DNA from 4 places in the Blastochloris tepida genome. Region 3 is predicted to be linked to each of the others. Evidence: predicted binding sites of a transcription regulator. Region 3 holds the regulator's gene; each other region holds the start of a gene.
What was found. The regulator PhoB, encoded in region 3, activates phosphate uptake and scavenging genes when phosphate is short. The targets are predictions, from matches to a motif close to TGTCATNNANCTGTCAT.
Positions count from the first base shown of each region.

Region 1: a site for PhoB is predicted at 1,654-1,670, ahead of phnC (phosphonate ABC transporter ATP-binding protein). Genes of this name have one in related genera too.
Region 2: a site for PhoB is predicted at 2,673-2,689, ahead of phnF (phosphonate metabolism transcriptional regulator PhnF). Genes of this name have one in related genera too.
Region 4: a site for PhoB is predicted at 2,086-2,102, ahead of BLTE_RS09735 (PhoX family protein). Genes of this name have one in related genera too.

Region 1 is NZ_AP018907.1:1,888,408-1,893,140, forward strand. Features, by position in the region: gene phnD (phosphonate ABC transporter substrate-binding protein) at 1-670, opposite strand, end outside; gene phnC (phosphonate ABC transporter ATP-binding protein) at 721-1,527, opposite strand; gene BLTE_RS08655 (LbetaH domain-containing protein) at 1,715-2,335, shown strand; gene BLTE_RS08660 (DUF1045 domain-containing protein) at 2,345-3,043, shown strand; gene cutA (divalent-cation tolerance protein CutA) at 3,078-3,398, opposite strand; gene BLTE_RS08670 (NAD kinase) at 3,452-4,234, shown strand; gene BLTE_RS08675 (response regulator) at 4,340-4,733, shown strand, end outside.
Region 2 is NZ_AP018907.1:1,882,124-1,886,856, forward strand. Features, by position in the region: gene BLTE_RS08605 (alpha-D-ribose 1-methylphosphonate 5-phosphate C-P-lyase PhnJ) at 1-407, opposite strand, end outside; gene BLTE_RS08610 (carbon-phosphorus lyase complex subunit) at 404-1,489, opposite strand; gene phnH (phosphonate C-P lyase system protein PhnH) at 1,489-2,109, opposite strand; gene phnG (phosphonate C-P lyase system protein PhnG) at 2,106-2,573, opposite strand; gene phnF (phosphonate metabolism transcriptional regulator PhnF) at 2,695-3,435, shown strand; gene BLTE_RS08630 (hypothetical protein) at 3,551-3,862, shown strand; gene phnE (phosphonate ABC transporter, permease protein PhnE) at 4,002-4,733, opposite strand, start outside.
Region 3 is NZ_AP018907.1:3,227,233-3,231,965, reverse strand. Features, by position in the region: gene pstA (phosphate ABC transporter permease PstA) at 1-469, shown strand, start outside; gene pstB (phosphate ABC transporter ATP-binding protein PstB) at 525-1,316, shown strand; gene phoU (phosphate signaling complex protein PhoU) at 1,333-2,052, shown strand; gene phoB (phosphate regulon transcriptional regulator PhoB) at 2,085-2,786, shown strand; gene BLTE_RS14625 (GcrA family cell cycle regulator) at 3,050-3,568, opposite strand; gene BLTE_RS14620 (aspartate aminotransferase family protein) at 3,960-4,733, shown strand, end outside.
Region 4 is NZ_AP018907.1:2,115,581-2,120,313, reverse strand. Features, by position in the region: gene BLTE_RS09755 (TerC family protein) at 1-211, shown strand, start outside; gene BLTE_RS09750 (hypothetical protein) at 247-714, shown strand; gene BLTE_RS09745 (MerR family transcriptional regulator) at 793-1,215, opposite strand; gene BLTE_RS09740 (cation efflux transmembrane domain-containing protein) at 1,413-2,030, shown strand; gene BLTE_RS09735 (PhoX family protein) at 2,156-4,231, shown strand; gene BLTE_RS09730 (rubredoxin) at 4,314-4,634, opposite strand.

The DNA of each region.
Region 1 (4,733 bases), 1.3 Mb from region 3:
TGCGATAGTCGTCATACTTCGCCATGCCCTTGCGCTCCATGCGGCGCAGGCTGGATTCGTTCTCGTCGTTCCACCAGTTGGCGGCGACGTCCACCGTGCCCTGCTGCAGCGCGATCACCGCGTTCTCGTGGCTGCCGGTGTAGACCACCTTGTCGAAGAACTTCTCGGGGTCGATGCCCATCTTGTTGAGGGCGAAACGCGGCACGTTGTTGCCGGACGTGGAATTGGCATCGACGAGGCCGAGGTTCTTGCCCTTCAGATCCTCGACCTTCTGATAGGGCGAGTCCTTCTTCACATAGAGCACCGAGTGATAGCCCTTGGTGCCGTCCTGGTTGACCTCGATGGCGAAAGGCTCGGTCTTCACGCCGGTCATCGCGGCGCGGGCATAGGAGGCCGGGCCGTAATAGGCGATGTGGATGTTGCCGGCGCGCTGGCCCTCGATGATCGCAGCATAGTCGTTGGCGAGGCGCAGCGTGACCTTGGTGCCGAGCTCCTTCGAGAGATACTCGGCGAACGGCGTCCAACGATTGGTGACGCCGGAGGCATTCTCCTCAGGTATCAGCGCGAAGACCAGCTCGGGGTACTTCGCCTTCCAGTCCTGGGCGAGCGCGGTGTTGGCCGTGACGGCCAGCGCCGCGCCGGCGAGAATGAGCGTACGTCGGTTGAGCATTGAGGCCTCCTGTCGAAGCGAATTCGGGAACGCAGGGGAGAACGAAGAACTCAGGCCAGCGCCGGCTGCGGCAGCGCCGCCGGCAGCGTGTCGGGGGCGGGCCCCGCATCCATCACCTCGCCGGCCTCCAGGCCGTAGAGGTCGCGGGCGACGTGATCGGTCAGCGCCTCGGGCGCGCCGTCGAACACCACGCGGCCCGCCGCCATGCCGACCAGCCGGTCGCAATAGAGGCGGGCGATGTCGAGCGAGTGCAGATTGCACAGCACGGTGATGCCGTAGTGCTTGTTGATGCGCAGGAGCGCATCCATCACCGTCTTGGTGTTGCGCGGATCGAGCGAGGCGATCGGCTCGTCGGCCAGGATGATGCGCGGCTCCTGCACCAGCGCGCGGGCGATGGCGACGCGCTGCTGCTGGCCGCCGGAGAGCGAGTCGGCGCGCTGCGCCGCGACCTGGGCAATGTCGAACTGGTCGAGCGCGGAGAGCGCGATCGCCTTCTCCTCATGCGTCCATAGCTTGAGAAGCGAGCGCCAGCCGGGCGTGCGCTGCAGCCGGCCGAGCAGAACATTGGTGAGCACGTCGAGCCGGCCGACCAGATTGAACTGCTGGAAGATCATCGCGCAGTCGGCGCGCCAGCTGTGAAGGCGCCGGCCGGAGAGCCGCGTCACGTCCTGGCCATCGACCAGAATGCGGCCGGCGCTTGGCTCGGCGAGGCGGTTGACCATGCGCAGCAGCGTCGACTTGCCGGCGCCCGAACGGCCGATGATGCCGACGAAGCCGCCAGCCGGAATCTCCAGCGAAACATCGGCGACGGCAAAGGTGTCGCCATAGCGTTTCGACAGGCCGTCCAGCACCAGCACGTCATCCTCCGCAGCGCCGCTTCTTGTCGTCCAAGCAGTAGTCGCGGCGTGCGACAGGCGCGTGACGGCCTGTGGTCAGCGAAATTCGGGCGTGCCGCAAAGATTTGCCGGCGTCGGGGCGCGGATTGTCGTCGAACCGTCATGCGGGCGTGGCAGGCATCGGGCCCGTTTGTGACGCGAGTTCACCATGACACGCCTGTCCGAGACGCCCCTGGTCGATCCCACCGCCACGCTCAACGCGAGCCGGCTCGGCCGCTACACCTCCGTCGGCGCCCGCACCCGGCTGCTGGAGACCACGCTCGACGATTATTCCTACATCGTCGACGATGGCGAGGTGGCCTACACCACCGCCGGCAAGTTCTGCTCCATCGCCGCCATGGTGCGGATCAATCCGGGCAACCACCCGATGACGCGCGCGGCGCAGGCGCACTTCACCTATCGCGCCTCCTATTATTTCGAGGGCGAGGCGGACGAGGACGCGTTCTTCGCGTGGCGGCGCAGCTTCCCGGTGACGCTCGGCCACGATGTGTGGATCGGCCACGGCGCCGTCATCCTGCCCGGCCGCTCGGTCGGCACCGGCGCGGTGGTGGCGGCGGGCGCCATCGTCACCAAGGATGTCGCGCCCTACACCATCGTCGCCGGCAATCCGGCTCGCCCGCTGCGGCAGCGCTTTCCCGAGGCGATCGCCGAGCGGCTGATGCGGCTCGCATGGTGGGACTGGGACCACGCGCGGCTGCACGCCGCTTTGCCGGATTTCCGCGCGCTCGGCGTCGAGGCGTTTCTCGACAAGTACGAGACGGCGGCGTAGAGCGCCGCCATGGCTGCCCGCTACGCGCTCTATTTCGCCCCGCTCGCCGACCGCCCGCTGTGGGAGTTCGGCTCCGCCGCCATCGGCTGGGATGCCGAGACGGCGACCGAGTGCCCTGCCCGCCCGCCCGCCCCGGCGCTGGCGCCCGGCTGGGCGGAGGCCACCGCCGAGCCGCGGCGCTACGGCTTCCACGCCACGCTGAAGGCGCCGTTCGCGCTGGCCGAGGGCACGCGCGCCGAGGACCTGCTGGCCGCGGCCGAGGCGTTCGCGGCTGGCCCCCGCCCGGTGCCGCAGCTTCGCCTCACGGTGCGTATTCTCGCCGGCTTCGTGGCGCTGGTGCCGGAAGGTCCGAGCGCCGCGCTCGATTCGCTCGCCGCCGCCTGCGTGCGCGACTTCGACCGTTTCCGCCGGCCGCTCACGCCGGCCGAGCGCGCGCGCCGAGCGCCGGAGCGGCTGTCGCCGCGGCAGGTCGAATATCTCGACCGCTGGGGCTATCCGTTCGTGTTCGAGGAATTCCGCTTCCACATGACGCTGACCGGCCGGCTGCCGCCGGACGCGGCCGAGGCGGCGAGTGCGGCGCTTCAGGCCGCCCACCGGCAAGCCTGCGGCGACCGGCTCACCGCCGTCTCGACGCTGGCGGTGTTCGTCCAGCCGAGCCCGGCCGAGCGTTTCCGCATCCTCGCCGCGTGGCCGCTGCGGGCGGGGTGAGAGGAAGCGTCGGCTTGACCAACCGGCAACCGCATCAATCCGCCGTTTCGGAGGCGATCCAGGCGAGATAGCCCGGCTCGCCGCCCGCCACCGGCACCACCATGATGGCCGGCGTGTCATAGGGGTGGCGGGCCTTGATGACGGTGGCCACCGCCTCGGTGCGGGCGGCGCGGGTCTTGACGATCATCACCGTCTCGGTCGCCCGCTCGACCGCGCCCTGCCAGCGATAGACCGAGCGCACGCCCGGCAGAATGTTGACGCAGGCCGCAAGCCCGGCCTCGACCAGCGCCGCGCCGGCCGCTTCCGCCTCGACAACCGAAGGCCACGTCGTATAGACGAGTGCCGCCTGATCCATGGACCCCTCTCCCCGGCGCCGCTGCGGCGAACCTGCCGGACGCGGCCGTTGCGATGCCTCAGACACCTCGACGCTACGACAGGATTGCCTTTGTCGCGAGCCAGGCGTCCGACGCCCAGGCCGCCCTGTCGCGCTTTCAGAAGCGCTACGGCACCTGCAACCCGGACGAGGCCGACGTGGTGGTGGCGCTCGGCGGCGACGGGCTGATGCTGCAGACGCTGCACCGCTTCATGGGCAAGGCGACGCCGATCTATGGCATGCATTGCGGCTCGGTCGGCTTCCTGATGAACGATTTCGTCGAGGACGACATCCACGCCCGCCTCGCCGCCGCCGAGCCCACCTTCATCCACCCGCTGGTGATGACGGCGCACGACATCGCCGGCCGGGTGCTGACCGCCAACGCCATCAATGAGGTGTCGCTGCTGCGCCAGTCGTATCAGGCGGCCAAGCTGCGCATCTCGGTGGACGGCAAGGTTCGGCTCGCCGAGCTGATCTGCGACGGCATCATGGTCGCCACCCCGGCGGGATCGACCGCCTATAATCTGTCGGCGCACGGACCGATCCTGCCGCTCGACTCGCCGCTCCTGGCGCTGACGCCGCTGTCGGCGTTCCGGCCGCGCCGCTGGCGCGGCGCCATCCTGCCCTATCGCGCCGAGGTCGGCATCGAGGTGCTGGAGGCCGACAAGCGCCCGGTCAGCGCCGCGGCCGACCATGTGGAGGTGCGCAGCGTGCTGCAGGTGTGGGTGCGCATGGACCTCGCCACCTCGCTGACCATGCTGTTCGATCCCGGTCACAGCCTCGACGAGCGGATCCTGCGCGAGCAGTTCGGCACCTGACCGCCGACCCGCACGATGATCCCCGGCGGGATGATCGGGCCATGGTGCACGGATCCTTAACGGTTGGTTGTTAATGTGCCCATCGGTCCGGTCGGCAGCCCCTCCATGTATCGTATCGAATTCAACCGTCTTCGGTTTCTGGTGATCGACGACAATGCGCACATGCGGCGGATTGTCCGAACCCTGCTGCATGGCTACGGCGCCCGCGAGGTCTACGAGGCCGAGGACGGGGCCGCCGGCCTCGAAGCCTTCACCTCCTACACGCCGGATATCGTGATCACCGACTGGGCGATGCCGATCTTCGACGGGCTCGAACTCACGTCGATGATCCGCCAGCCCGGCGCCAATGCCAATCCCTACGTGCCGATCATCATGCTCACCGGCCACAGCGAGAAGCGCCGGGTGATCGAGGCGCGCGATTCCGGCGTCACCGAGTTTCTGTGCAAGCCGATCTCGGCGCGCGCTCTCTATCAGCGCATCCTCAACGTGGTGGTCAATC
Region 2 (4,733 bases), 1.3 Mb from region 3:
AGGGGTTCGGGGATCGGCACCTGATAGACCAGGATCTGATCGGCGCTGAGCGGCGTTTCCGGCACGCGGTGGCGGGTCTGGATGATGGTGGCGTCCGTCGTGCGCGTGGTGGTGGCGACATTCGCAACGCGGGTGAAGAAGCCGCGGATCGCCACCGCATTGGTGGTGTCGTCGGCGCCCTGGTCGATCACCTTCAGCACGTCGTCCGGGCCGATGATGGCGGCGGTGACCTGCACGCCGCCGGTGCCCCAGCCGCGCGGCATCGGCATCTCGCGGCTGGCGAACGGCACCTGATAGCCGGGAATGGCGATGGCCTTGAGAATGGCGCGGCGGATCGAGCGCTTGGTGTGCTCGTCGAGATAGGCGAAATTGTAGGCGGCGCCTTCGGTGGTGTTCGGCTCGCTCATTGCGCGGCCTCCTTCAGCGCGGCGGCATCCCATTCCGCGCGCAGGCGGCGCAGCAGATCGAGTTCCGACTGGAAATCGACATAATGCGGCAGCTTGAGGTGCTCGACAAAGCCGGTGGCCTCGACATTGTCGGAATGCATGATGACGAATTCCTCGTCCTGGGCCGGCGCGCTCACCTCCTCGCTTAGTTCGGCGGCGCGCAGCGCGCGATCGACCAGCGCCATCGCCATCGCCTTCCTTTCGCAATGGCCGAAAGTGAGGCCGTAGCCGCGGGTGAATTGCGGCGGCGCGTCGCCCGCGCCCTTGAACTGGTTGACCATCTGGCATTCGGTGACGGTGATGGTGCCGAGCGTGACGGCGAAGCCCAATTCCTCGACGAAGATCTCGACCTCGACCTCGCCCATGCGGATCTCACCGGCGAACGGATGGCTGCGGGCGAAGCCGCGTTGGGTGGAATAGCCCAGCGCCAGCAGGAAGCCCTCGTCGCCGCGCGCCAGCGCCTGAAGCCGCAGATCGCGGCCGATCGGAAAGGCCAGCGGCTCGCGGGTGAGGTCGCCGGGCTCGACGCCATCGTCGCGCGGCGACGGCTCGATCAGGCCCTGCTCGCCCAGGAGATCGGTGACGCGCGGCACCGCCTCCTCGCGCGGCTCGCCCAACGCCGGTTCGGGCGGCGCGAAGCCGTCGAGCGCGCCGTCGATCAGCCGATGGGTGTAGTCGAAGGTCGGCCCGAGGATCTGCCCGCCCGGCAGATCCTTGAAGGTCGCCGAGATGCGGCGGCGGATGGCCATGGCGGACGTGTCGAGCGGCTCGGTGGCACCGAGGCGCGGCAGCGTGGCGCGGAAAGCACGCACCAGGAAGATCGCCTCGACCAGATCGCCGCGCGCCTGCTTGATCGCCAGCGCCGCAAGGCCGCGGTCATAGAGCGAGCCCTCGGTCATCACCCGATCGACGGCGAGCGCAAGCTGACCCTCGATCTGCGCCGCCGACACTTCCGGCACGTCCGGATCGCCGCGCCGCTCATGCGCCATCAGCCGGTGGGCATTCCGGATGGCGGCCTCGCCGCCCTTGACCGTGACATACATCAGGCCGCCTCCACCAGTCGCACCGAGCGCGGCAGCGCCATGATCCGGTCGGCCGTGCACAGCACGAGATCGACCCCGCGCGGGAACATCGCCTGGTTGGCCGTGAGCCGTTCGGCGAAATCGGCCGGCAGCGGCGAGGCCGCGAAGTCCGCGGTGCCTTCGAGGCCGGGACCGGCCAGGGTGAGCGGCGGGCCGGCGAAACGCTCGACCTGCACCAGCAGCGTCGCCGAGCGGTCGGGATAGGCGTCCGAGCCTTGCGCGAACGCGTCGAACGGCGGCATGGCGCGGGAATCGGACACAAGCGCGAACGCGGCCTCCGCCGGATCGGCGACGATCGGCGCGCCGGCATGAAAGCGCAGGAACGCAGCAATGTCGGGCGATGCCGCCAAGGGCTGATCGAGCCAAACCGGCGTGTCCTGATCGGCGAGCGTCAGCGCCAGCGCGGCCAAGGCCGGGGTCATCGGCGCGGGTGGCGCAAGCTCGCTCGCCAGCGCCTCGATGCGGCCGGGCCGGGCCATCGCCGCCATCACCGTGCGGAATGTGCGCTGGGCATCGAACACCGGATCGGCAAAGCCGGGCGCCAGCGCCACCGACGCGAGAGTCACCGTGCCATCGCTCATGACGCGGCCTCCTGATTGTCGCCGCGGGTGACGGTGAAGAACTCGACGCGGGTGGCCGCCGCCTCGGCGGCCGCCTTTGTCGCCTGCGCCGCCAGCCGTGCGCGTACCGGCACGAGCAATTCGGCCTCGACGCGCGGGCGTGTTGCCGCGTCCTGCCACAGCGCATCGAAGATGGCGGCGAGCCGCGCCCGCTCCGGCGCGCGGCCGAGCAGATAGGCGTGGCCGACATGGCCGGACGCGAGCCGCACCGCCGCCCGCGTCACCGTCGCCTCGCCGAGATTGAACGGCGCGCCGTCGCCGCCGATGCGGCCACGCACCATCACCAGCCCGCAGGCGGCCTTGCGCAGGTCCGCCACCGCGGGCTTGCCCGGCCATGCCGCCCAGGCGGCCTCAAGCTCGCCGGCCTCGGCGGCAGCGAGGAGCGCCATGGCGGCGCGGCGATCGGCAGTCTCGTCCCTTGTCATCACACCGGCATCGATCTGGCGCTACTGGACAAGCGCGCGTTCTTGTCTACTAATGCGAACCACCTGTCTACTGATGTAGACAAGTTTGCCCGCCGTCCAATGAACCTTCGGTGACATGGCCGTGCCGATCGATCTTGACCGCCCCCCTGTCGACCGCGGCTCCGGCGTCTCGCTGTGGCGGCAGATCGCCGAGCGCATCGAGTGCGAGATCACCACCGGCGCCTATCCGCCGGGCAGCCTGCTTCCCTCCGAGAGCGAGCTGACCGAACGCTTCGGCGTCAACCGCCACACCGTGCGCCGGTCGCTCGCGGTGCTGGCCGAGAAGGGTCTGGTGCGCTCGGTGAAGGGTCGCGGCAGCTTCGTCGAGGAGGCGCCGCTGCCCTACCCGATCGGCCGGCGCGTGCGGTTCTCCGAGAATGTGATGGCCGCCGGACGGGCGCCGCGCGGCCGGCTGCTCGGCGTCGCCACCGTGGTCGATGCCGAGCCGACCCGCCGCCTCGGCCTGCCAGCGCGCACGCCGCTGCTGCGCATCGAGATGGTGTCGAGCGCCAATGGCGTGCCGCTGTCGCGGTCGACCTCGTGGTTCGAGGCCGCACGCTTCGCCGGGCTCGAGGCCGAGCTGCAGCGCACCGGCTCGGTCAGCCGCGCCTTTGCCGCCCACGGCATCGCCGATTATGCGCGGCTGGAAACGGCGATCTCCGCCCGCCTCGCCGATCCGGCCGAGCAGGAGCTGCTGGAGCTGCCGACCGGCCGCGTGGTGCTGGTGGTCGAGGCGCTGAACGCCGACGCCGACGGCCGGCCGATCCAGGTGCAGCGCACGCGCTTCGCCGCCGACCGCGTGCACCTCGTCGTGAACAGCTGAGGCCCAGCCGCCCGGAACCTCTCCGCCCGGCGGCGCGTTGCTGCCGTCAACCCCGCGCCGGCTTGCCGCCGGAGCGTCCTGAGCGAACGAAGGGGCTGCGGAGCGGGAGGACCACATGACGACCCTTCGCAGTCTGACGTTCGGCGCAGCCTTTGTCGTGGCGGCGTTGGCGGCGCAGCCGGCCGTCGCCCAGGCGCCGCCCTTCGGGCCCGACTGCCGTCAGGTGATGGCGCGAACGCACGGTACCGTGTGGGTCGGCACCATTCGCGGCCAGCACGAGGACATGTGGGGCTCGGTCGAGACGCGGTTCCAACGCTCGTGCTTCTCCAGCCGCGCCGCCTGCGAGAAATGGCTCTACGACGCCCGCACCTACTATTCGCTGAATTTCGACAACGATCTGTGCCGGCCGATGCAGCCGCGGCGGTGAGCGGCTGGATGCGTCACGCGAGAGCCAGGCTGTCATCCCGGGCGGAGATAAGACCCGGGATCGTCCGCAAGAAAAGACACCATTTCCTGCAAACGGTCCCGGGGCGCGGGCCTGCGGCCCTTGCCCGGGACGACACCGTTTACCCCACCGTCTCGCGGCGGCCGATGATCGAGAAGCGCAGCATGGTCGACAGCCAGTCGATCACCGCGACGGTGGCGAGGATCATCAGCACCAGCGCCGACACGTGCTGGAATTCCAGCGTGCGGATCTGCTCGGCGAGATGCAGGCCGATGCCGCCGGCGCCGACAATGCCGATGATGGTGGCCGAGCGCGTATTGGACTCGAAATAGTACAGCACCTGGCTCGCGATCACCGGAGCCACCTGCGGCCACAGGCCGAAGCGCACCGCCGCCAACCGGCCGCCGCCGGCCGACACCACGCCTTCGACGGGCTTCGGATCGGCGGCCTCGATCGCCTCCGAGAACAGCTTGCCGAACGCGCCGAAATTGGCCGAGGCCACCGCCAGGATGCCGGCGAACGGGCCGAGTCCCACCACATTGACCCAGATCAGCGCCCAGATCAGCTCGTCGACGCCGCGAACGGTGTCGAGCACGCGGCGCGACAGGAAATGGATCAAGAATTGCGGCACCACGTTCTTCGCCGCCAGGAAGCCGAACACGATCGCCGGCACCGCGGCAAGCAGCGTGCCGAGCAGCGCGATCGCCACCGTCTCGGCCAGCGCGTGCAGATAGATCAGGAAAGTCGCCCAATTCCCGGTGGAGGGCGGCACCATGAACACCACGAACTCGCCGAGCCTGAACAGGCCCTGGAAGAACCGGCGGGCATCGAACTCCAGCATCACGATGCCGAG
Region 3 (4,733 bases):
CTTCTTCGGCCTGCCGCGCTCGGCGCCTCTGGTCGGCGGCCTCGTCCTCGCACTGCTGGTGTTGCCGACGATCATCATCGCGGCGCGCGCCGCACTCAAGGCAGTGCCGCCCTCAATCAAGGAGGCGGCTCTTGGTGTCGGAGCCTCCCACCAGCAGGCGGTTTTTCACCACGTTCTTCCTCTGGCCATGCCGGGTATCATGACCGGCACGATTATTGGCATGGCCCACGCGCTCGGTGAGACAGCTCCGCTGCTGATGATCGGAATGGTCGCATTCATTGTGGAGGTTCCCGGCGGCATCACCGATGCGGCGACGGTGCTTCCCGTGCAGATCTATCTCTGGTCGGATCTTCCCGAGATCGGTTTTCAGGCGAAGACAGCGGCGGCCATCATCGTGCTTCTGGCTTTTCTGTTCGTCATGAACGGCGCTGCGATCGTCATGCGCAGACGTTTTGAGCGGCGCTGGTGAGCCGCAGCCATCCATTTGGAGTGTTATGATGACTACAATGCCGACTCTCGAAACAATGACCGCCGGTGCGGCCGAGCCTCAGTTGGAGCGCCCGGCCAAAGTCATTGCCCGGAACGTCAATGTCTATTACGGCGACAAGCAGGCGCTCAAGGACGTCTCGCTCGACATCGAGGCCCGCTCGGTGACCTCGTTCATCGGACCCTCGGGGTGTGGAAAGTCGACCTTTCTGCGCTGCATCAACCGGATGAATGACACGATCGCCGGCTGCCGCGTCACCGGCCGGATCGAGATCGATTCCCAAGACATCTACGATCCGGCGCTCGACGTCGTTCACCTGCGCGCCCGTGTCGGCATGGTGTTCCAGAAGCCCAATCCGTTCCCCAAGTCGATCTTCGAGAACGTCGCCTATGGTCCGCGCATCCACGGGCTCGCCCGCACCAAGGCCGAGCTGGAGGAGATCGTCATCGGCTCGCTGCAGAAGGCGGGGCTGTTCGAAGAGGTCAAGGACCGGCTCGACGACCCCGGCACCGGCCTGTCCGGCGGCCAGCAGCAGCGCCTGTGCATTGCCCGCGCCATTGCGGTGTCGCCCGAAGTGATCCTGATGGACGAGCCCTGCTCGGCGCTCGACCCGATCGCCACCGCCAAGGTCGAGGAACTGATCGACGAGCTGCGCGAGAACTACACCATCATCATCGTCACGCATTCGATGCAGCAGGCGGCGCGCGTGTCGCAGCGCACGGCCTTCTTCCATCTCGGCGTGGTGGTCGAGGACGGGCTCACGGACAGCATCTTCACCAATCCGAAGGACCGCCGCACCCTCGACTACATCACCGGCCGGTTCGGCTGAGGAACGAGCGAACATGATCACCGACCACACCGTGCGCGCCTACGACACCGAACTCATCGAGCTGCGCCAGCGCATCGCCGAAATGGGCGGCCTCGCCGAGAAGATGCTGTCGGACGCCATGCAGTCCCTGCTCAAGCGCGACACCACGCTGGCGCAGACCGCGATCATCGCCGACCGCCGGCTCGACCTGCTGCAGCGCGAGGTCGAGGACAAGGCGGTGCTGACCATCGCCAAGCGCCAGCCGATGGCCTCGGACCTGCGCGAGATCATCTCGGCGATGCGGCTCGCCAGCGACATCGAGCGCATCGGCGATCTCGCCAAGAACATCGCCAAGCGGGTGGTGGCGATGAATGGCGAATACCCGCCGCTCAAGGTGGTGTTCGGCGCCGTCAACCTGTCTACGCTGGTGCTGGCCCAGCTCAAGGACGTGCTCGACGCCTATTCGCGGCGCGACCTCGAACTGGCGACGCAGGTGTGGAAGCGCGACGACGAGGTCGACGCCCTCTACACCTCGCTGTTCCGGGAGCTCCTCACCTACATGATGGAGGATCCCCGCAACATCACCTTCTGCACCCACCTTCTGTTCTGCGCCAAGAACATCGAGCGGATCGGCGACCACGCGACCAACATCGCCGAGACCGCCCACTATCTGATCACCGGGGAGCTGCTGCCGGTCGAACGGCCCAAGGCCGACACGACCACGCTCAGTCCCAATCAAGTGGCGGTGGAGACGTGACCCTCGAACACACCCCGCATGGTCCCCGGACGATGGGTACCAAGATTCTCATCGTCGAGGACGAGGAGCCGCTGACGCTCCTCCTGCGCTACAATCTTGAAGTTGAAGGCTACGAGGTCGATGCCGTCGCCCGCGGCGACGAGGCCGAGACACTGCTGCGCGAGCGGCTGCCCGACCTCGTGCTGCTCGACTGGATGCTGCCGGGCCTGTCCGGCATCGAGCTGTGCCGGCGCCTCAGGGCACGGCCGGAGACGCAGCGCCTGCCGGTGATCATGCTCACCGCCCGCGGCGAGGAATCCGAGCGGGTGCGCGGCCTCGCCACCGGCGCCGACGACTACATCACCAAGCCGTTCTCGGTGCCGGAGCTGATCGCCCGCATCCGCGCATTGCTGCGCCGCGCCAAGCCGGAGCACATCGCCATGCTCCTGCGCTATGGCGATCTGGAGCTCGATCGCGAAACCCGCCGCGTCCATCGCGCCGGCCGCGAGATTCATCTCGGCCCCACCGAGTTCCGCCTGCTGGAATTCCTGATGCAGTCGCCCGGCCGCGTCTTCACCCGCGAGCAGCTGCTCGACGGCGTGTGGGGTCACGACGTCTATATCGACGAGCGCACGGTGGACGTTCATGTCGGCCGGCTGCGCAAGGCGATCAACCGCGGCCGCGAGCCGGACCCGATCCGCACGGTGCGCGGCGCCGGCTATTCCTTCAACGAGCTGTTCGCCCGCAATTCGTGAAGCGCGGTCCGGTTCGGGGCCGGCTTCATGCGGCTTCCGGCCGATCCGCCTTCATCCCATCCGCCTGCGATCCGAAGTCCGATCGCCGAAAATCCCGTTGTCGAACGAGGGGGGCGGCGATCCCGGACTTCGTCGGGTGTCATATGGTTTCCGGTTGATCCCTTCGGGATACCGGCAACGGTCTCGCCGAAAAATCCTTGAACCGATGAGGATTTTTCGGCGATCGGAATTCGGTTTTCCGGCTTGATCGGCCGGAAACCGTATCAGCCCACGCGCCGGTCGCGCCGGCGGTCGGCCACCGGCTGGTAGGCGATGCGCGCGTGGAAGGAACAATAGGGCAGGCCGGAGATCGCCCGTCCGCCGCAATAGGAGAAGTCGGGCCTTCCCGGCTCGCCGATCGGCCAGCGGCATGTGGCCTCGTTCAGTTCGAGGATCGAGCAGCGCTGGCCGATGGGCACGACGTTCTCGACCGGCTCGGTCGCCAGCTCCGTCTCGACCTCGGGAACCTCCTCGGGGGCGACCCGCGGCGCCAGCACCACATTGCCGCGGACGAAGCCGTTCTGCCGGGGCGCCGGCGCCGGGGTGCGCTGCTTGCGCGAGCGCGGCGCGGCCGCCGTAGCCGTCTTGGCGCGGCCCGACAGGCCGAGCCGGTGGACCTTTCCGATCACCGCGTTGCGGGTGATCCCGCCAAGTTCCGCCGCGATCTGGCTGGCCGAAAGGCCATCCGCCCACAGCTTCTTGAGTTGTTCGATCCGCTCGTCGTTCCACGACATGGTCGTCAGCCTCTCGTCCGGGGTCGCGTCACCTCGCCTGTGGCAGAATCCTTCCCCCTGCCGAGCCCATAGGGGTTCGGCCAAACGCGCCACATCACTCAGGGGAACAGCCGCCGCAGACGAGATGTCGTATCAGGCAAGGCAGAGGCTACATATGCGTTGACTCGCCGACAAGAGTCTGCCGGACTCGCGACTCATTTTCCCCAAAAAACGCCCCGCCGGACCGCAACAATCCCGATGAGTGTGGCGCGGTTGACACACGGCCCTTCGGGGGTACTATCTAGCGCGAATGTGCCGCCCCGCGGGGCGGCACGTTTCGTTTACTGCCCTCTTTCTGCCCGTTCCGCCTCGCGCTCCGGCATCAAGCCCCATCCGGCGCGAGCGTGTCGGAGAGGTGCCCGTGACTGCCGAGCCCGTGACGTCGAACGCCCCGTCCGCCCTGCTGCCGACCTATGCCCGCGCAGACCTCGCCTTCGCCCGCGGCGAGGGTGCGTGGCTGACCGCGCTCGACGGGCAGCGATATCTCGATTTCGGCAGCGGCGTCGCCGTCGTCTCGCTCGGGCACGCCCATCCGCATCTGGTGGCGGCGCTCACCGAGCAGGCGTCGCGGCTGTGGCACGTCTCCAATCTCTATCGCATTCCCGAAGGTGAGCGGCTGGCTGCGCGCCTCGTCGCGGCCACCTTCGCCGATCTGGTGTTCTTCACCAATTCCGGCGCCGAGGCGCTGGAGTGCGCCATCAAGACCGCCCGCAAGTATCACGCCAGCGGCGGCCAGCCGGAGCGCTACCGGCTGATCACCTTCGAGGGCGCGTTCCACGGCCGCACGCTGGCCACCATCGCCGCCGGCGGCCAGAAGAAATATCTCGATGGGTTCGGCCCGCCGGTCGACGGCTTCGATCAGGTGCCGTTCGGCGACCTCGACGCCGTGCGCGCGGCGATCGGCCCGGCCACCGCCGGAATCCTGGTCGAGCCGGTCCAGGGCGAGGGCGGCGTGCGGCCGCTGCCGCCGCAGACGCTCCGGGCGCTGCGCCAGATCTGCGACGAGACCGGCCTGCTCCTGGTGCTCGACGAGGTGCAGACCGGCGTCGGCCGCACCGGCAAGCTGTTCGCCCACGAATGGGCCGGCATCACCCCCGACATCATGGCGATCGCCAAGGGCATCGGCGGCGGCTTC
Region 4 (4,733 bases), 1.1 Mb from region 3:
CCCGGTGATGATCTGGGCCGGCGCGGCGCTGCTCGGCTGGGTGGCGGGCGAGATCGTGGTGAGCGAGCCGCTGATCATCGACCTCTATGGCTCCAGGCTTCCCCATCTGCTGGAACTGACGGTCGCCGCCTCGGGCGCGCTGCTGGTTCTGGCCATCGGCTGGGTTCTGGCGCGCCGCCGGCGGCGCCCGGACGTCATCGAGGAACTCTGATCGCGCCGGCGACACGTCTGTTGGGATGAAAGACCATGATTGCGCTCGCGCGCACCGCCCTCGTCGTTCTCTGTCTCGCGCCCGCCGCCGCCCTGGCGGGTGGCGTGCCGCCGGAGGAGGGGGCATTCCAGCCGGCTCAGCAGAGCCGGGTCCAGCCGGGCGGACCGAAGGCGCCGCCGCAGGCCGTGAGCCAGAGGCCGCTGTTCGGCCAGCCCGAGCCGCGGCCGAACCCGCTTTATGTCGTGCCGCCGCCGCCGGACGGCGGCATTCGCACGGCCGAGCAGGTGCGCCTGCGCCTGCAGGACGTCTGCATGTACCGCTCGGCCGAGGGCGACAAGCCGGACGAGACGGCGCCGGCGCGCTGCGGCTGCTGGTCGAAGACCGTCGCCAAGACCTTCTCGCCGGACGACATCGCCGCCTTCGACGCCAGCGACCAGATGCCCGAGGGCATTCGCGAGCGCGCCAACGCCGCCTGGGACGCCTGCCAGGGCCGCCGGGGCTGATAGGGTTTCCGGTTTATCCCTTCGGGATGCCGGAAACCGCATGACCTGCTTTCCGGCCTTCAGGGCCGCAGCACCGCATCAATGGTGGTCGTGGTGGCACAGCCGGTGATCGGCCAGCACCTCGATCACCCGGCAGTCGCACACCCGGCCGTGGCCGCACTCAGCCACCATGCGCTCTAGCTCGGCGCGCAGCGCGGTGAGGCGGGCAATTCGATCCTCGACCTCGGCGAGGTGGCGGCGGGCGATGCGGTCGGCCTCCGCGCACGGCGCCTGCGGCTCGCTGCTGAGGCGCAGCAGGGCGCGGATGGCCTCGACCTCGAACCCCAGTTCGCGGGCATGGCGGATGAAGCTGAGCCGCTTCACGGCCTCGGCGTCATAGACGCGCCGGTTGCTGGCCGTGCGCGCGGGCGGCGGCAGAAGGCCGATCTCCTCATAGAACCGGATGGTCGGCACCTTCACGCCGGCCTTGCGCGACAGGTCGCCGATCGACAGGGAACCCATGCACTTGCCCCTTGATCCTCTAGTGACTGGAGACTGTAGCGTCGCACGCTGACACACGAAAGAAGGGCTCGACGATGTGTGATGGGTGCGAGGATGGGGTCCGGACCGCGGCGGTGCATACGATCGCAGCCGCCCCGTCCGCTGCGGCATGTTCCGGCGGTGCCTGCGGCTGCCACGGCAATCCGGTGTTCGACGGGATGGATCCCCGCTACCGGCGCGTGCTGTGGACGGTGATCGCTCTCAACGGCGCGATGTTCGTCACCGAGCTGGCCGCCGGCCGGGCTGCCGGATCGCAGGCGCTGCAGGCCGACGCGCTGGATTTCCTCGGCGACACGCTGACCTACGGCATGAGCCTTGCCGTAATCGGCATGTCGCTCCGGGTCCGGGCGACGGCGGCCCTGGTCAAGGGCATGAGCCTGTCGCTGATGGGGCTGTGGGTGCTGGGCTCGACCGCCTATCAGCTTCTCTATCTCGGCGTGCCGCGGGCGGACGTGATGGGGGTGGTCGGGCTCATGGCGCTCGCCGCCAACCTCGCCAGCGTGCTGCTGCTGATGCGCTACAAGGACGGCGACGCCAATGTGCGCTCGGTGTGGCTGTGCTCGCGCAACGACGCCATCGGCAATGTCGCGGTGATGGCGGCGGCGGCCAGCGTGTGGGGCACCACCACGGCATGGCCGGACCTGATCGTCGCGGCGGCGATGGCCGGCCTGTTCCTCACCTCGTCGCTGCAGATCCTGCGGCAAGCGTGGCGCGAGGTTCGAACCGGAGACGATCTCGGCGCGCTCGCCGGCCACGGCCACGCGCATCCCCATTGATCGGGTTTCCGGCTGGGTCTGCCGGAAACCGGATGACATGCTGGGACCGGCCCTCTGTCATGAGACCTTCATGGTGTGTGCGGACTCTGCCGCCGCCTTGCGAGTCGGTGGGGGAGGGACAGACCATGACCAATCGAGAGGGCGCGTCCGCCCGCGCCGCGGATGCCCGCGAATCCATCGGCGTCAACACCAGCGAGCGCGAACCGTTCTGCGCGCTGCTTGCGGCGCGGAGCGCGGTCGAGGCCGACGCCAGCGAGAACCGCGGGGTCAACCCCTCGCGCGCGCCCTCGATCGGCGACCTCATCGCTTTGCGCTGCGAGCGGCGGACCGCGCTGAAAGGCATGTCGGGCGCGCTGGCAGCGGCCATGCTCGGCGGGGCGGGGGCTGCGCTGTCGCCGCGCCCGGCGGCGGCAAATCCTGCGGCAGCGGCCCCGGCTGCCCCGGCGCCGGCCGCATCCTCGCTGACATTCCCCGAACTCGCCCACGGCTATGACGAGAACCACCACGTCGCCGACGGCTATGACGCACAGGTGCTGATCCGCTGGGGCGACAAGGTGCTGGCTGATGCGCCGCCGTTCGAGCCGAGAAACCTCACCGCCGCCGCCCAGGCGAAGCAGTTCGGCTACAACAACGATTTCGTCGGCTATTTCCCGCTGCCGCGCGGATCGAAGAACTCCGACCACGGCCTGCTCACCGTCAACCACGAATATACCGACCGCCAGCTGATGTTCCCCGGCATCGGCCCGGAGGATCTCGACAGGCAGACGCTCGAGATGATCGACGTCGAGCTGGCCGCCCATGGCGTGAGCGTCGTCGAGATCAAGCGCGAGGGCGGCCGCTGGCAGGTGGTCGAATCGAGCCCCTACAACCGGCGGCTCACCGCGCTGGCCAGCGAGTTCGTCGTCACCGGCCCGGCCGCCGGCCACGGCCGGCTGAAGACCAAGGCCGACCCCACCGGCACCAAGGTGATCGGCACGCTCAACAACTGCGCCGGCGGCGAGACGCCGTGGGGCACGGTGCTGGTCGCCGAGGAGAACTTCCACCAGTATTTCCGCGGCAGCGCCGATGCCGGTCCGGAAGCCGCCAACTACAAGCGCATGGGCATCACCGAGCGCCCGGCCTATGACTGGGCGCGTTTCCACGACCGCTTCGACGTGGCGAAGGAGCCGAACGAGCCCAACCGCTTCGGCTGGATGGTCGAGTTCGACCCCTACGACCCCAAATCCGTGCCGAAGAAGCGCACCGCGCTCGGCCGCTTCAAGCACGAGGCGGCGACCACGATTCTCAATGGCGACGGCCGGCTGGTGATCTATTCCGGCGACGACGAGGCGTTCGAGTACGTCTACAGGTTCATCACCGCGGGCAAGGTCGATCTCGCCAACCCCGCGGCGAATGCCGACCTGCTCGATGCCGGAACGCTCTATGTCGGCCGGTTCGATGCCGATGGCGGGCTCACTTGGCTGCCGCTGGTGTTCGGCGAGGGGCCGCTGACCCCGGCCAACGGCTTCAACAGCCAGGCCGACGTGCTGATCGAGACCCGCCGTGCCGCCGACCTCGTCGGCGCCACGCCGATGGATCGGCCTGAGGACGTCGAGCCCAACCCGGTCACCGGCACGGTGTTCATGAACCTCACCAACAACACCAAGCGCAAGGACGACCGGCAGGATGCCGCCAATCCGCGCGCCCGCAACGCCCATGGCCACATCATCGAGATGGTGCCGCCCGGCGAGCGCGGCCGGCGCGACCACGCCGCCACCAATTACACCTGGAACATCTTCCTGCTCGCCGGCAACCCGGCCAATGACAAGGACGGCGCCCGCTATGGCGGCGAGGTCGGCGAGAACGGCTGGCTGTCGTGCCCCGACAACATGGCCTTCGACAAGCAGGGCCGGATCTGGATCTCGACCGACGGCGCGCCGAAATTCGGCATCGCCGACGGCGTGTGGGCGGCCGATGTCGAGGGGCCGGGCCGGGCGGTGACCCGCCATTTCTACCGCACCCCGCGCGGCGCCGAGATGTGCGGGCCGTGCTTCACGCCCGACAACACCACTTTCTTCGTCGCCGTCCAGCACCCGGGCGACGAGGCCAAGGCGACCTACGAGGCCCCGGCCACCCGCTGGCCCGACTTCAAGGACGGCGTGCCGCCGCGTCCCGCGGTGGTGGCGATTACCAGGAAGGACGGCGGGCCGATCGGCGGCTGACCAAACGTCATGGCCGGGCCTTGTCCCGGCCATCCACATCTTTGTTTTTATACGGTTTTCGGATGGCCGGCCGGTTTCCGCCTCACCGCCGCGTCGGGCGGAAATAGCTCTTGGGCGAGCCGCAGTCCGGACAGCGCCAATCGTCGGGCAGATCCTCGAAGGCGATGCCAGGCGGCAGCGGATGGTCGGGATCGACGAGATTGACCGGATCGCCCACCGCCGGGTCGTAGATATAGGGCTTGCAGTCGGCATTGGTGCACACCCAGCGCTGCCGGGCCTCTGCCCGCGCCCGCCCGAGGCCCGCGCCGACAAGACCGAGCGGAGCGGCCAGCGCCGCAAGCGCCAGCGCGCCGGCACGGAGCAGCAGGGAACGGCGGATGGGACTTGTTTCGGGGCCGGTCATTGGGAGCCGGTCATTGGGCGCGGGGTGGCGTGACGGTCGGCCATTCTATCCGCCGCTTCATGACAGCGGGGTGTCGAGCCTGCGGCGAGGGCCGAGAAG